One region of the Streptomyces sp. NPDC051987 genome, then DNA from elsewhere that is predicted to be linked to it. Evidence: predicted binding sites of a transcription regulator. Region 1 holds the regulator's gene; the other holds the start of a gene.
The links. Region 1 encodes HrcA, which represses chaperone genes, less so after heat shock. Its sites were predicted from a motif close to TTNGCACTCNGNNNNNCNGAGTGCNAA; they were not measured.
Positions count from the first base shown of each region.

Region 2: a site for HrcA is predicted at 2,989-3,015, ahead of groES (co-chaperone GroES). Genes of this name have one in related genera too.

Region 1 covers NZ_JBFAXI010000085.1:6,072-13,374, reverse strand. The annotation lists gene AB0M11_RS32320 (S41 family peptidase) at 1-132, opposite strand, end outside; gene AB0M11_RS32315 (hypothetical protein) at 179-751, opposite strand; gene AB0M11_RS32310 (VOC family protein) at 828-1,220, opposite strand; gene AB0M11_RS32305 (16S rRNA (uracil(1498)-N(3))-methyltransferase) at 1,246-2,004, opposite strand; gene AB0M11_RS32300 (nitronate monooxygenase) at 2,001-3,083, opposite strand; gene dnaJ (molecular chaperone DnaJ) at 3,399-4,535, opposite strand; gene hrcA (heat-inducible transcriptional repressor HrcA) at 4,536-5,552, opposite strand; gene AB0M11_RS32285 (MBL fold metallo-hydrolase) at 5,751-6,473, shown strand; gene AB0M11_RS32280 (DUF3097 domain-containing protein) at 6,508-7,303, shown strand, end outside.
Region 2 covers NZ_JBFAXI010000004.1:79,683-86,985, reverse strand. The annotation lists gene AB0M11_RS03420 (SDR family oxidoreductase) at 1-567, shown strand, start outside; gene groL (chaperonin GroEL) at 790-2,415, opposite strand; gene groES (co-chaperone GroES) at 2,534-2,842, opposite strand; gene AB0M11_RS03405 (polysaccharide deacetylase family protein) at 3,198-3,953, opposite strand; gene AB0M11_RS03400 (polysaccharide deacetylase family protein) at 3,998-4,888, opposite strand; gene AB0M11_RS03395 (methyltransferase domain-containing protein) at 4,979-6,151, shown strand; gene AB0M11_RS03390 (RNA polymerase sigma factor) at 6,210-7,303, opposite strand, start outside.

The DNA of each region.
Region 1 (7,303 bases):
GACCCGCCAGGCCCGGCCGCCGTCCAGCGGCGCGAGCCACACGTCGTCCTCGGCGGTGAAGGCGACCAGATCGCCGTGGACGTGCGGAAACCGGAGGTAGGACCGCGGTCCTGTCGCTGCACCCTGAGTCACTCGCCCAGCCTATGCACCGTGACGTCTTCCCGGTGGCCGATTTCGATCACTTGCCCTGCACCGGCCAGCACTTGGGGTCGCCCTGGCACCAGACGGTCTTGGTGACGGTCACGGTGGGGCCCGGCTGCCGCCCGTAGGTGGGCGGCCGGTAGGTGCTGTGCACCGGTCCGGGCGTGGCGTCGCAGTCGCCGAGTCCGGTCACCCGGAACCACTCCTTGCCGCCGACGGTCGCGACGAGGTTCCCGCGCACGCAGGCCCCGCTGACCGCCTTCGTGACCCGGCCGGTGACGGTGATGGCCCGCCCGTCCTTGGTTCTGCCCTTGCAGTCGACGGAGACGACGGTGGTCTCGGACGCCGAGGGCGTCTTCGCGGACGAGCGGGACGAGCCGGACGAGCCTGACGAGCCGTAGTTGCCGGTGCAGGTGAGCCAACTGACGTCGACATGCTGGCGTTTCAGCTCGGCGGTGGCGGTCTGGTCGGTGGTGTAGGCGACCGTCGCGGTGTTCAGGTCGCCGGGCCGGCAGGCCGCCAGACCGCCCACGGCGAGCACCGCGAGCCCTGCCACGACCGCCGCCCTGGTCCCGCGCGGCCGGCCCCAAATCAGCCTCAATGCCCCCATGGAGGGCAGCCTGCCACCGTCCCGCCGGTGGCGGTAGGGGACATACGGCCACTCACGTGTTCTAGGCCGTCACCCGTCAGGTGCGCAGCAGCAGCCACTCCTGCAGTTCCACCAGGTTCCCCTCGGGATCCCTGAGGTGGGCGACCCGCATGCGTTCCGTCATCGGCGCCGGTCCGTGCACCAGGACCGCCCCCCGCGCGACGATCTGTTCGCAGTAGGCGTCGAGGTCGTCGACGCGCAGCACCACCAGCGAACGGTGCCCGGTCGCCGCCTCCCCCAGTTCGCCCAGGACCGCGGCCATCATCGCGCGGTCCTGCAACGCGATCCCCGCCGACCCGGCGTGCGGGCTGAACTTCTCGTACGGCCCCTCGCTCGCCCCCGACTGCGGCTTCAGCCCGAGCACCTCGGCGTAGAAGCGGTAGCAGGCGGCGAAGTCGGTGACCAGGAGCCGGACTTGGGCGAGTTCCACGGCGTGCCCCCCAGAGCTGCGCGGTTCAGGACCACCGGCCGGTGCGCCCGAGCAGCAGCGCCGCGGCCGCCGTCCCGGCGGTCGATGTGCGCATCACGGTAGGCCCCAGCGTGTACGCCTTCGCACCCGCCTCCTCGAACAGCGCCACCTCGTCCCGGGCGATGCCCCCTTCGGGCCCGACGACCAGCACGATCTCGCCCTCGGTGGGCAGCGGGGCGGCGGCGAGCGGCTCGCTGCCGTGCGTGAAGTCGGAGTGCAGCACGGCGGCGAGCCCGGCTCCGGCGAGCAGCGCCGCGACCTGTTTCGTGCTCACCGCGTCGCCCACCTCCGGGAACCGCACCCGGCGGGACTGCTTGCCGGCCTCGCGGGCGGTGGCGCGCCACTTGGCCAGGGACTTCAGGCCCCGCTCGCCCCTCCACTGGGTGATGCAGCGGGCGGCCTGCCACGGCACGATCACGTCGACGCCGACCTCGGTCATGGTCTCCACGGCGACCTCACCGCGGTCCCCCTTGGGCAGCGCCTGCACGACGGTGATCCGGGGCCGCGGCTCCGGCTCCGCACGGACGCTCCCCAGCTCCGCGACCACCAGCCGGTCCTTGCCCTCGGCGGCCCGTACGACGCCCTCGACCCAGCGCCCGCGGCCGTCGGTGAGGATGACCTCCTCGCCGGGCTGGAGCCGCTTCACCGAGACCGCGTGCCGTCCCTCGGGTCCGTCGAGGACGATCTCGCCGCCCGGGACGCCCGGCACGGGCAGCGGATCGAGCACGAACACCGGGGCGGTCATCGTCCTGCTCCCTCGCCCTTGACGGACAACGCTGTCGACGCCGCGGCGAGCTCCTCGGCGAGGACCTCCACCAGCTGCCCGGCGGCCAGCTCGCGGGCCATCCGGTGCCCCTGCCCTGCCCACAGGGCCATGCCCTGCGCGTCCCCGGTGCCGGCGGCGGCCTTGCGCAGCGGCGCGGTGAGGTGGTGGACCTCCGGGTAGGCGGCGGGCGCGTAGGGGCCGTGCTCGCGCATGAACCGGTTGACCAGGCCGCGGGCGGGCCGCCCGGAGAACGCCCGGGTCAGCGCGGTCCGGGTGAACAGCGGGTCGGTGAGCGCCTGCTTGTAGAGGGCTGCGGCGCCGGACTCCGGGGTGGCCAGGAAGGCCGTGCCCAGCTGCGCGGCGCTCGCCCCGGCCGCGAGGACGGCGGCGATCTGGCTGCCGCGCATGAGCCCGCCGGCCGCGACCACGGGGATCCGCACGGCCTCCCGTACCTGGGCGACCAGCGACAGCAGCCCGATCCCGGACCCGTCGTTCTCCGGCACGTCCCGGTGGGTGCCCTGGTGGCCGCCGGCCTCCACGCCCTGCGCGATCACCGCGTCGGCCCCGGCCCGCTCGACGGCGAGGGCCTCCTCGACGGTGGTGGCGGTGACCAGAGTGACCGTACCGGCCCGCCGCAGGGAGTCCAGCACCTCCGGCACCGGCACCCCGAAGTGGAACGAGGCCGCCGCCACCGGGTTGTCCAGCAGCACGGCCAGCTTGGCCTCGTACCCGTCGTCCCGGCCGCTGTCCGGGTCGCCCAGCTCGGTCTCGTACCAGGCGGCCTCACCGGCGAGCTGATGCGCGTAGACCTCCACGGCGCCGGACTCGGCGTACTCCGGCTGCGGCATGAAGAGGTTCACGCCGAAGGGACGCCCGGTCAGCCCGCGCAACTGCTTGATCTCCTGGTACATCCCGTCGGCGGTCTTGTACCCGGCGGCGAGGAACCCCAGCCCGCCCGCCTCGGACACGGCGGCGGCGAGCTGCGGGACGGAGATCCCGCCCGCCATGGGGGCCTGCACGATCGGAATGGGGAAGAGATCGGTCAGTGCGGAGGACATGACGGCATGTTGTCACGTCCTCCGAACAAGACCGAATCGGACCGCCCCATTGGCACATGCCAGAAATCTCCCCGACCGGACACCCGACATGGCCCCCCGACCGACCGAGCCGCGGGGGGCTACGGCGCCCCTCGACCGACCGCGTCGGAGAGCCGACGGCGCCACTCGACCGACCGACCCGGGGAGCCGACGGCGCCTTTTGACGAACCGCGTCGGGTGGTGGGTGGGTGACGGTCCCGGGGTCCAGGGGGCGGAGCCCCCTGGCGGGGTCGAAGGGGCGGAGCCCCTTCACGGCACGCCGCCGACGGCCCCGGCTCAGCGCCCGTTGAACGCGTCCTTCAGCCGGCTGAACAGTCCTTGCTGACCGGGCTGGAACTGCCCCTGCGGCCGCTCCTCCCCGCGCAGCTTCGCCAGCTCCCTCAGCAACCGCTCCTGCTCGGGGTCCAGCTTCGTCGGCGTCGTCACCTCGACGTGCACGACCAGGTCGCCCCGGCCCCCGCCCCGCAGGTGCGTCACCCCGCGCCCGTGCAGCGGAATCGACTGCCCGGACTGGGTGCCGGGCCGGATGTCGACCTCCTCCAGCCCGTCCAGCGTCTCCAGCGGCACCTTCGTGCCGAGCGACGCCGCCGTCATCGGGATCGTCACCGTGCAGTGCAGGTCGTCCCCGCGCCGCTGGAACGTGGAGTGCGGCAGCTCGTGGATCTCGACGTACAGGTCACCGGCGGGACCGCCGCCCGGCCCGACCTCGCCCTCGCCGGCGAGCTGGATGCGCGTGCCGTTGTCGACACCGGCCGGGATCTTCACGGTCAGCGTCCGCCGCGACCGGACCCGCCCGTCACCGGCGCACTCGGGGCACGGCGTCGGCACGACGGTCCCGAACCCCTGGCACTGCGGGCAGGGCCGGGAGGTCATGACCTGCCCGAGGAAGGACCGCGTCACCTGCGAGACCTCACCACGGCCCCGGCACATGTCACACGTCTGGGCGGAGGTGCCCGGCGCCGCGCCCTCACCGTTGCAGGTGTTGCAGACGATCGCCGTGTCGACCTGGATGTCCTTGGTCGTGCCGAAGGCCGCCTCGTCGAGCTCGACCTCGATCCGGATCATCGCGTCCTGGCCGCGCCGCGTACGCGACCTCGGCCCGCGCTGGGACGCCGTACCGAAGAACGCGTCCATGATGTCCGAGAAGTTGCCGAACCCGCCGGCCCCGAAACCCCCGGCGCCCGCGCCGCCGCTCTGCGAGAGCGGATCGCCGCCGAGGTCGTAGACCTGCTTCTTCTGCGGGTCGGAGAGCACCTCGTAGGCGGCGTTGATCTCCTTGAACCGCTCCTGGGTCTTCGGATCCGGATTGACGTCCGGGTGCAGCTCGCGCGCGAGCCGCCGGAAGGCCTTCTTGATCTCTTCCTGCGACGCGTCGCGGCGCACGCCGAGAACGGCGTAGTAGTCCGTGGCCACTTACGACTCCGCCAGGATCTGTCCGACGTACCGTGCCACCGCTCGTACCGCTCCCATCGTTCCCGGGTAATCCATGCGGGTCGGTCCGACCACGCCGAGTTTGGCGACTGCCTCGCCGCCCGAACCGTAGCCGACCGACACCACGGACGTGGAGTTGAGTCCCTCGTAGGCGTTCTCGTGACCGATGCGTACGGTCATGCCCGAATCCCCCGCCTCGCCCATGAGCTTGAGGAGGACGACGTGCTCCTCAAGGGCCTCCAGGACGGGCCGGATGGTGAGGGGAAAGTCATGCCCGAAGCGGGTGAGATTGGCGGTGCCGCCGATCATCAGCCGCTCCTCGTTCTCCTCGACGAGCGTCTCCAGCAGGGTGGAGAGCACCGCCGAGACCGCGCCCCGGTCCTCGACCTCGAAGGCGTCCGGCAGGTCCTCCACCAGCCGGGGCACGTCCGAGAACCGGCGGCCCGCGACCCTGCTGTTCAGCCGGGCCCGCAGGTCCGCCAGAGACGTCTCCCCGAAGGGCGCCGGGCAGTCGACCATCCGCTGCTCGACCCGTCCGGTGTCGGTGATCAGCACCAGCATCAGCCGGGCCGGAGCCATCGCCAGCAGTTCCACGTGCCGCACGGTCGACCGCGTCAGCGACGGGTACTGCACGACCGCCACCTGCCGGGTCAGCTGCGCCAGCAGCCGCACGGTCCGCGCCACGACGTCGTCGAGGTCGACGGCGCCGTCGAGGAAGTTCTGGATGGCCCGCCGCTCGGGCGCGCTCATCGGTTTGACGCCGGCCAGCTTGTCGACGAACAGCCGGTAGCCCTTGTCCGTGGGGATCCGCCCGGCGCTGGTGTGCGGCTGGGCGATGTACCCCTCGTCCTCCAGGGCGGCCATGTCGTTGCGGACGGTCGCCGGGGAGACCCCGAGATTGTGGCGTTCGGTCAGCGCCTTCGACCCGACCGGCTCCTCGGTGCCGACGTAGTCCTGGACGATGGCGCGCAAGACCTGAAGCCTGCGTTCACTCAGCATCCGGCGCCACACCTCCAGCAAGTCGTCCCGCGGCCTTTCGGGGCCTACGGGCCCTTCGGGTCGTTCGGGTCCTTCGGGTCTTTCGTCTGGCACTCTGCGAGTTCGAGTGCCAGCGTCCCCGGCCCAGTGTACGGCCGTGGGGTACTGACTGGGCAAGGTCGGTCGGGACCCCCGGCGTCCTACGGCTAGCGTCGCGGCATGACGGTGACTTGGGAAGAGCTGGGCTGGGAGCGGGTGGCCGACGGGGTCGGCCGGTGCCGGCTGCCGGGCTGGGACTGTACGGCGGGGCTGGTGCTGGGCGCGAGTACCGCCCTGATGGTGGACGCCGGGTCGAGCCTGGCGGAGGGCGCACGGTTGCGCGTGGAGGCGCAGGCGCTGGCCGGCCGCCGTGTGACCCATCTCGCGCTCACCCATCCGCACTTCGACCACGTCTTCGGGGCGGCCGCCTTCGCGGGCGCGGACCTGTACGCGGCGGTGGGCACGGAGGCCGTCCTCGCCCACGACCGCGAGGAACTGCGCCGGGACGCGGTCCGCAACGGCCTGCCGTCCCCGGAGGCCGAGGAGGCGGCCGACGCCCTTCCCCTGCCGCGCCACCTGGTCTCCGGCGAGTGGACCCTCGACCTGGGCGACGGCCGGCAGGCCCTGCTCGCCAACGTCGGTCCCGGCCACACCGCCCACGACCTCGCCGTCCTGGTCCCCGGTGACCCGGAGGTGGTGTTCTGCGGCGACCTGGTGGAGGAGTCCGGCGACCCGCAGGCCGGCCCCGACGCCGTGCCGTCCCGGTGGCCCGCGGCCCTGGACCGCCTGCTCCGCCTCGGCGGCCCGCACGCCCTGTACGTGCCCGGTCACGGAGCGGTGGTCGACGCGGCGTTCGTGCGGGCCCAGCGCGACGCCCTGGCGGCCCGCTTCGGCGTGTCGTAGGCGCACCGGCCGGGCTTCTCCTATCGTCATCCGAATGCGCCAGTACTCCGCCGACCTGACACCGCCGTGGAAGAAGCCGAAGCCGGTGCCCGAGGTGGCCGCCGAGCCCGGCCTGGTGGTGGAGGAGCCCGGTACCGGTTTCTGCGGCGCGGTGATCCGCTGCGAGGCGGGCACGGTCACCCTGGAGGACCGCTTCGGCAAGCACCGCGTCTTCCCGCTGGAGCCGCGCGGCTTCCTGCTGGAGGGCCGGGTCGTCACCCTCGTACGCCCCGCGTCCGGGGGACCGGCACGCCCCTCCCGTACCGCCTCCGGCTCGGTCGCCGTCCCCGGGGCCCGCGCGCGCGTCGCCCGCGCGGGCCGCATCTACGTCGAGGGCCGCCACGACGCGGAACTGGTCGAGAAGGTCTGGGGCGACGACCTGCGCATCGAGGGCGTGGTGGTGGAGTACCTGGAGGGCGTCGACGACCTGCCCGCCATCGTGGCCGAGTTCGCGCCCGGCCCTGACGCCCGCCTCGGTGTCCTGGTCGACCACCTGCTGCCCGGCACGAAGGAGTGGCGCATCGCCCAGTCGGTCACCAGCGACCACGCCCTGGTCGTCGGCCACCCGTACATCGACATCTGGGAGGCGGTGAAACCGTCCGCCCTGGGCATCGGCGCCTGGCCCCGCGTCCCGCACGGCCAGGACTGGAAGACCGGCGTGTGCCGGGCCCTGGGCTGGCCCGCGGACAACACGGGCGCGGTGTGGCAGGCCATCCTCGCGCGCGTGGGCTCCTACAAGGACCTGGAGCCGGAGCTGCTGGGATGTGTCGAGCGTCTCATCGACCACGTGA
Region 2 (7,303 bases), on a different contig from region 1:
GCCACCCGGCTCGGCGACCGCCGGAACCCGGTCGACCTGCTGGTCAACAACGCCGGCTTCGGCAACAAGGGCCAGTTCCTCGACGTGCCGATGGCCGACGAGCTGCGCATGCTCAAGGTGCACTGCGAGGCGGTGCTGCGGCTGACGGCCGCGGCCGCCGAGGCGATGCGGGAGCGCGGCCGGGGCGGGGTGGTCAACGTGGCGTCGGTGGCGGCCTTCGTACCGCGCGGCACGTACGGCGCCTCCAAGGCGTGGGTCGTGCAGTTCACCCAGGGCGCGGCGCGCGATCTCGCGGGCAGCGGAGTGCGGCTGATGGCGCTGGCGCCGGGGTTCGTGCGCACGGAGTTCCATCAGCGGGCCGGCATGGGCACGGACAACATCCCCGGCTGGATGTGGCTGGACGCCGACAAGCTGGTCGCGGCCGCGCTCGCGGACCTCGCGCGTGGCAAGACGCTGTCGGTCCCGGATCCCCGGTACAAGGTGCTGACGGGCCTGGCGAAGATGGCGCCGCGCGGGCTGGTGGGCGGCATCAGCTCGAAGACGGGCCGCAGGTACGGGCCGCAGTAGGGCGGCGGTGGCGCCGCGCGTGCGGACCGGGCCGGTGCGACGATGGTGGGGTGTGGTGCGGTCGCGGCCGCGGGGCCCTCGCGTCTCCCGGAGACGACGGGTCTGTCCGGAGCACTGGACGCGCCGGGGAACCGAGACCACAGTGAAAGCCCGCGAGGGGCGAAGCCCCCGTTCCCGGCGGACGACCGGGGACGGGGGCTTCCTCAAGCGGTGGTGCTTCGCTCAGTGGGCGTGGCCGTGGGAGTGGCCCGCGGCGGCGGCCTCCTCCTCTTCCTTCTTCTCGACGACCAGAGTCTCGGTCGTCAGCAGCAGGGAGGCGATGGAGGCGGCGTTCTCCAGGGCGGAGCGGGTGACCTTGACCGGGTCGATGACGCCGGCCTTGACCAGGTCGCCGTACTCGCCGGTGGCGGCGTTGTAGCCGTTGCCCTTCTCCAGGTCGGCGACCTTGGAGACGATGACGTAGCCCTCCAGGCCGGCGTTCTCGGCGATCCAGCGGAGCGGCTCGACCGCGGCCTTGCGGACCACGGAGACACCGGTGGCCTCGTCGCCGGTCTTGCCGAGGTTGTCCTCCAGGACCTTCACGGCGTGGACGAGCGCGGAGCCACCACCGGAGACGATGCCCTCCTCGACCGCGGCGCGGGTCGCGGAGATGGCGTCCTCCAGACGGTGCTTCTTCTCCTTCAGCTCCACCTCGGTGGCGGCGCCGACCTTGATCACGCACACGCCGCCGGCCAGCTTGGCGAGGCGCTCCTGGAGCTTCTCGCGGTCCCAGTCGGAGTCGGTGTTCTCGATCTCGGCCTTGATCTGGGCGACGCGGCCGGTGACGGCGGAGGAGTCGCCGGCACCGTCGACGACCGTGGTGTCGTCCTTGGTGACCGTGACGCGGCGGGCGGAGCCCAGCACGTCCAGGCCGACCTGGTCGAGCTTGAGGCCGACCTCCTCGGAGACGACCGTGCCGCCGGTCAGGATGGCCAGGTCCTCCAGCATCGCCTTGCGGCGGTCGCCGAAGCCGGGGGCCTTGACCGCGACCGCGTTGAAGGTGCCGCGGATCTTGTTGACGACCAGGGTGGAGAGGGCCTCACCCTCGACGTCCTCGGCGATGATCAGCAGCGGCTTGGAGGCACCCGCCTGGATGACCTTCTCCAGCAGCGGGAGCAGGTCGGCGATGGAGGAGATCTTGCCCTGGTTGATGAGGATGTAGGGGTCCTCCAGGACGGCCTCCATGCGCTCCTGGTCCGTCACGAAGTACGGCGACAGGTAGCCCTTGTCGAAGGCCATGCCCTCGGTGAAGTCCAGCTCCAGGCCGAAGGTGTTGGACTCCTCGACGGTGATGACACCGTCCTTGCCGACCTTGTCCATCGCCTCGGCGATGAGCTCGCCGACCTGCTGGTCCTGGGCGGACAGCGCGGCGACGGCGGCGATGTCGGACTTCTCGTCGATCGGGCGGGCCGACGCGAGCAGGTCCTCGGAGACGGCGGCGACCGCGGCGTCGATGCCCTTCTTCAGGGCGGCCGGGGAGGCACCGGCGGCGACGTTCTTCAGGCCCTCGCGGACGAGCGCCTGGGCCAGCACGGTGGCGGTGGTCGTACCATCACCCGCGATGTCGTTGGTCTTGGTCGCCACCTCCTTCACCAGCTGGGCGCCGAGGTTCTCGTACGGGTCCTCGATCTCGACCTCGCGGGCGATGGTGACACCGTCGTTGGTGATGGTGGGGGCGCCGAACTTCTTGTCGATGACGACGTTGCGGCCCTTGGGGCCGATCGTCACCTTCACCGTGTCGGCAAGCTTGTTGACGCCGCGCTCAAGGGCGCGACGGGCGTCCTCGTCGAACTTCAGGATCTTCGCCATGGGAGCGGTTCAGCCCTCTCGGAAAGCGTGGGTGAAACGAACCGCGCCCCTGACGCCCGGCTTCATGAGATCGCGGGGGCCAGGGGCGCAGCTCAAAGCAGAATGTGCTTGAGGTGAGTTACTTCTCGATGATCGCGAGCACGTCGCGAGCCGAGAGGACGAGGTACTCGTCGCCGTTGTACTTCACCTCGGTGCCGCCGTACTTGCTGTAGAGCACGACATCGCCGACCTTGACGTCGAGCGGCAGGCGCTCGCCGTTCTCGAAACGGCCCGGACCCACGGCGAGGACGGCGCCCTCCTGGGGCTTCTCCTTCGCGGTGTCCGGGATGACCAGGCCGGAGGCCGTGGTCTGCTCGGCGTCGAGCGGCTGGACCACGATGCGGTCCTCAAGCGGCTTGATGGCAACCTTGGAGCTGGCGGTCGTCACGATCCGACCTCCCCCTTCGGAGATCTCACGGGGTTAACTGTCTGAGGTGGCGACCAGGTGGATCCGTCGTCGCGGGTGCCGGACCTGCCCGTCGCGTTGTTGGCACTCTCATCTGCCGAGTGCCAGAGCCGAGACTATGACCGCGATTAGCACTCGGTCAAGCGGAGTGCCAATTGCCTGCGGCGCGGCGCCGAAAAATCCCGGGTGGCCGGAGTTGTGGTGACCGTCCCCGGGGGCTGCCGCCCCCAGACCCCCGCCGGTCGGCCTCCGGCCTCGTCCTCGAACGCCGGACGGGCTGAATGTGCGGCCGGACAGGCGGATGTGCGGCTGAGCGCCGACGTCGGCCGGGAACTTGTCACAGGTAGTCCTCCAGCCGGCCCACCGCCAGGCCGGCCGCCTGTACCCGGCGGAGCAGGGTGGTGGTGCGTTCTCTGAGGGATGGGCCGAGGGCCTCGTCGGGGCCTACCAGGATGATGTCGCCGGGGCGGAGTTGCCGGTCGCCGGTGCGGTAGGTGATGCCGTCGGGGGTCGTCGCCGCCCGCCACAGGACCACCGCCGTCACACCGCAGTCGGCCGCGGCGCGCAGGGTGGTGGTGTCGTAGGTGCCGTAGGGCGGGCGGAAGAGGCGGGGGCGGATGCCGAAGCGGGACTTGAGCTTCGCCTGCTGGCCGCAGATCTCGGCGCGCTGGCCGGCGTAGGGCAGGCCGCGCATCGCCGGGTGGTCGAGGGTGTGGTTCTGGATGCTCGCGCCGACCGACTGGAGGCGGGCGAAGTGGCCGTAGCCGGGGCCGACCACGCTGTCCGTGAGGAACAGGCTCACCGGCAGGCGCAGCTCGCGGACCATGTCGACGAAGCGGGGGTCCTTCTCGGCGCCGTCGTCGTAGGTCAGGAAGACCACCCGGTCGGAGGTGGGGACGTGGTCGACGACCGGGGGGAGGTCGGCGCGCAGCGACAGCGGGTGCAGCGGCGGGCGGGGAGCCGGGGAGAGCGGCGCGGCCAGCCCCCACCGGCGGTACGCCGGCTCGCCCGCGGCGCCGTGCGGGTGCACCCGGTCGGCCGCCTTCCTGCCGAGCCGTTCGATGGGGGCGACGGACGGCGCGCAGGCCGACATCAGGAGGGCGGCGGCCAGGACGGCGGCCGTCGCCCTCGGTCGGCTCACAGGTAGTCCTCCAGGCGCGCCACCGCGTAGCCGTCGCGGGTGACCTTGTTCAGGAAGCGGCGCATGTCGTCGACCATGGTGCCGTCCCAGTCGTCACGGCCGCGGAAGTGGGTGAGGACGATGTCACCGGGGTGCAGCGAGCGGTCCCACTCGCGGTACTCCCAGTGGTCGACGAACACCTCCTCGTCCCAGATCGGCGCGTACTTGATGCCGCAGGACTTGGCCGCGCGCAGCGTGTCGCCGTTGTAGTTGCCGTAGGGCGGGCGGAAGACCGTCGGCGCCTTGCCGAACTGCCGCTTCATGATGTCCTGCATGCCGCAGATCTCGTGCTTCTGCTCCTCGTAGGTCAGACCCGGCAGGTAGGGGTGGGTGAGGGTGTGGTTGTTGAGGGTGTGGCCCTCGGCCTGCATCCGGCGGAAGTAGCCGTAGTCGTCCTTGACCAGGTAGTTGCTGAGGAAAGCGGTGTAGGGGATCCGCAGGTCGCTCATCATCCGCAGGAAGTCCGGGTCCTTCTCGGCGCCGTCGTCGATGGTGAGGAAGACGACCTTCTTCCTGGTGGGGACGGTGGTGAAGACCGGGGGCAGGTCGTCCTCCTGCTGACCGTCCACCTCGAAGCCGTCGCGAGCGGTGATCGTCGGCTTGTGCGCCGGCGGCGCCGGGGGCCGCAGCGGGACCGCGTCCAGCCCCCAGCGCCGGGCGGCGGCGACCAGGGCGGCGTGGTCGTCGGGGGCGGCGGGGCGGTGGGCCTGCTGGCCCGCGGCGGGGCGGACATCGGCCGGGCCCGCCGGTCCGGCGCAGCCGGAGACGACGGCGACGGCGGCCACGGCGGCGAGAGCGGCAAGGGCCGAAACCACCCTGTTTTTGTCATTTTGTACGACTACTCGCATGGTGCCGGATCTTTCCAGCCACCTCCCCGGAACCCCGGCAGAAACCGCGGCCGGCGGCGAACCATCCACCGACTGGCCGACAATGACCCGGTGAACGACCACCTCTCCCTCCTCCTCACCACCGAGGGCCGCGCCCTCCTCGACGAGGTGCGCGGCACCGCGCCCGCCGACGAGCTCGCGGTCGCCACCCGGCTGCGCCGCGAGCACCCCGCCGAGCTGGTGTCGGCGGCGCTGGGCCAGGCCCGGCTGCGGCAGCGGGCGGCGGCGAAGTTCGGGGAGGCGGACGCGGGCCGCATGTTCTTCACGCCGAACGGGGTCGAGCAGGCGACCCGGGCGAGTGTCGCCACGTACCGGGCCCGGCGGCTGCGGGCGCTCGGCGTGACCTCGGTGGCCGACCTGTGCTGCGGGATCGGCGGCGACGCGATCGCGCTCGCGCGGGCCGGCATCCGCGTGCTCGCCGTGGACCGGGACCCGGTGACGGCGGCCACCGCGCGGGCGAACGCCGACGCACTCGGGCTCGCCGGCCTGATCGAGGTCCGGGAGGCGGACGTCCAGGAGGTGGACACCGCCGGGTACGACGCCGTCTTCGTCGACCCGGCCCGGCGCGGCGGCCGGGGCCGCGTCTTCGACCCGGAGGCCTACTCGCCGCCCCTGTCCTGGGCGGTGGCGACCGCGGCGACCGCCCGGGTGGCCGCGCTGAAGATCGCCCCCGGCATCCCGCACGAAACGGTCCCGGCGGACGCCGAGGCGGAGTGGATCTCGGACGCGGGAGACGTGAAGGAGGCCGTGCTGTGGTTCGGCACCGGTGCCCCGGGGGCCGTCCGCGCCACCCTGCTGCCCGGTCCGCGCACCCTGCTCGGCCGCGGCCTGCCCGACCCGGCCGTCCGCCCGGTCGGCCGCTACCTCTACGAGCCGGACGGCGCCGTCGTCCGCGCCCACCTGGTCGCCGAGGTGGCCGAGGAGCTGGACGGCGGCCTGATCGACCCGACGATCGCGTACATCACGGCCGACGGCCTCCACGCCACCGCCTACGCGACGGCGTACGAGATCACCGACCAGCTCCACTTCAACGTCAAAAAGCTGAAGGCCCTGCTGCGGGAGCGCGAGGTCGGGATCCTGACCGTCAAGAAGCGCGGCTCGGCCGTGGAGCCGGAGGAGCTGCGCAGGAAGGTCAGGCCGCAGGGCCCGAACGCGGCGACCGTGTTCCTGACCCGGGTGGCGGGGGCGCCCACCATGCTGCTGGGCCGACCGGCGCGGTCCTGAGCGATCCGCCGCCCCTGAAAGCGACCAGTCCCCATCGGTCCGCACCCGGACAGCCGGGCTAGGACTCCCGGGCCCGTCGCAGCAGCAGTTCGCGCTCCCGTTCGTTGCGGGCCAGCCCCGCGGCGCGTGCGAACTCCGTGCGGGCCTCGGCCGTGCGCCCGAGGCGCACCAGCAGGTCGCCGCGCACGCTCGGCAGCAGGTGGTAGTCGCGGAGGGCGGGTTCGGCGGTCAGCGGGTCCACGATCGCCAGGGCCGCCGCCGGGCCCTGGGCCATCGACACGGCCACCGCGCGGTTCAGCTCGACGACCGGGGACGGGGAGCGGGCGGCCAGCAGGCCGTACAGGGTGGCGATGGCCGTCCAGTCGGTCTCCTCGTAGGTGTACGCGTGCGCGTGGCAGGCCGCGATGGCCGCCTGGAGGGCGTACGGGCCCGGGGCGCCGGTCGCCGTGGCGTCCGCGCGGGCCAGGGCCCTGATGCCGCGGGCGATGAGCATGCGGTTCCAGCGGCGGCGGTTCTGGTCGCGCAGCAGGACGGGTTCGCCGTCGGGGCCGGTGCGGGCCGCCGCTCGGGAGGACTGGAACTCGAGGAGGGCGGTGAGGGCGTGCACCTCCGGTTCCTTCGGCATCAGCCCGGACAGGAGGCGGGCCAGCCGCAGCGCGTCCTCGCACAGGGACGGGCGCAGCCAGTCGTCGCCCGCGGTGGCCGCGTACCCCTCGTTGTAGATCAGGTAGATGACGTCCAGGACCGACCCGAGCCGGGCCTCGCGGTCGGGGCCGTACGGCACCTCGAAGGCGATGTCCTTCGTCGCGAGGGTGCGCTTGGCGCGGACGATGCGCTGGGCGACGGTCGGCTCGGGGACGAGGAAGGCGCGGGCGATCTCGGCCGTGCTCAGGCCGCCGAGGAGGCGCAGGGTGAGGGCCGTGCGAGCCTCGGGCGACAGCACCGGGTGGCAGGTGGTGAAGACCAGGCGGAGCAGGTCGTCGTCGATGTCCTCCGGGTCGGCGGGCTCCTCGGGCGGGGCCGTCGTCGCCGTGCTGCGGCCGATCTCCGCGAGCTTGCGGGCGTAGTTCTCCCGGCGCCGGACGAGGTCGACGGCGCGGTGGCGGGCGGTGGCCATGAGCCAGGCGCCCGGGTTGTCGGGCACGCCGTCCC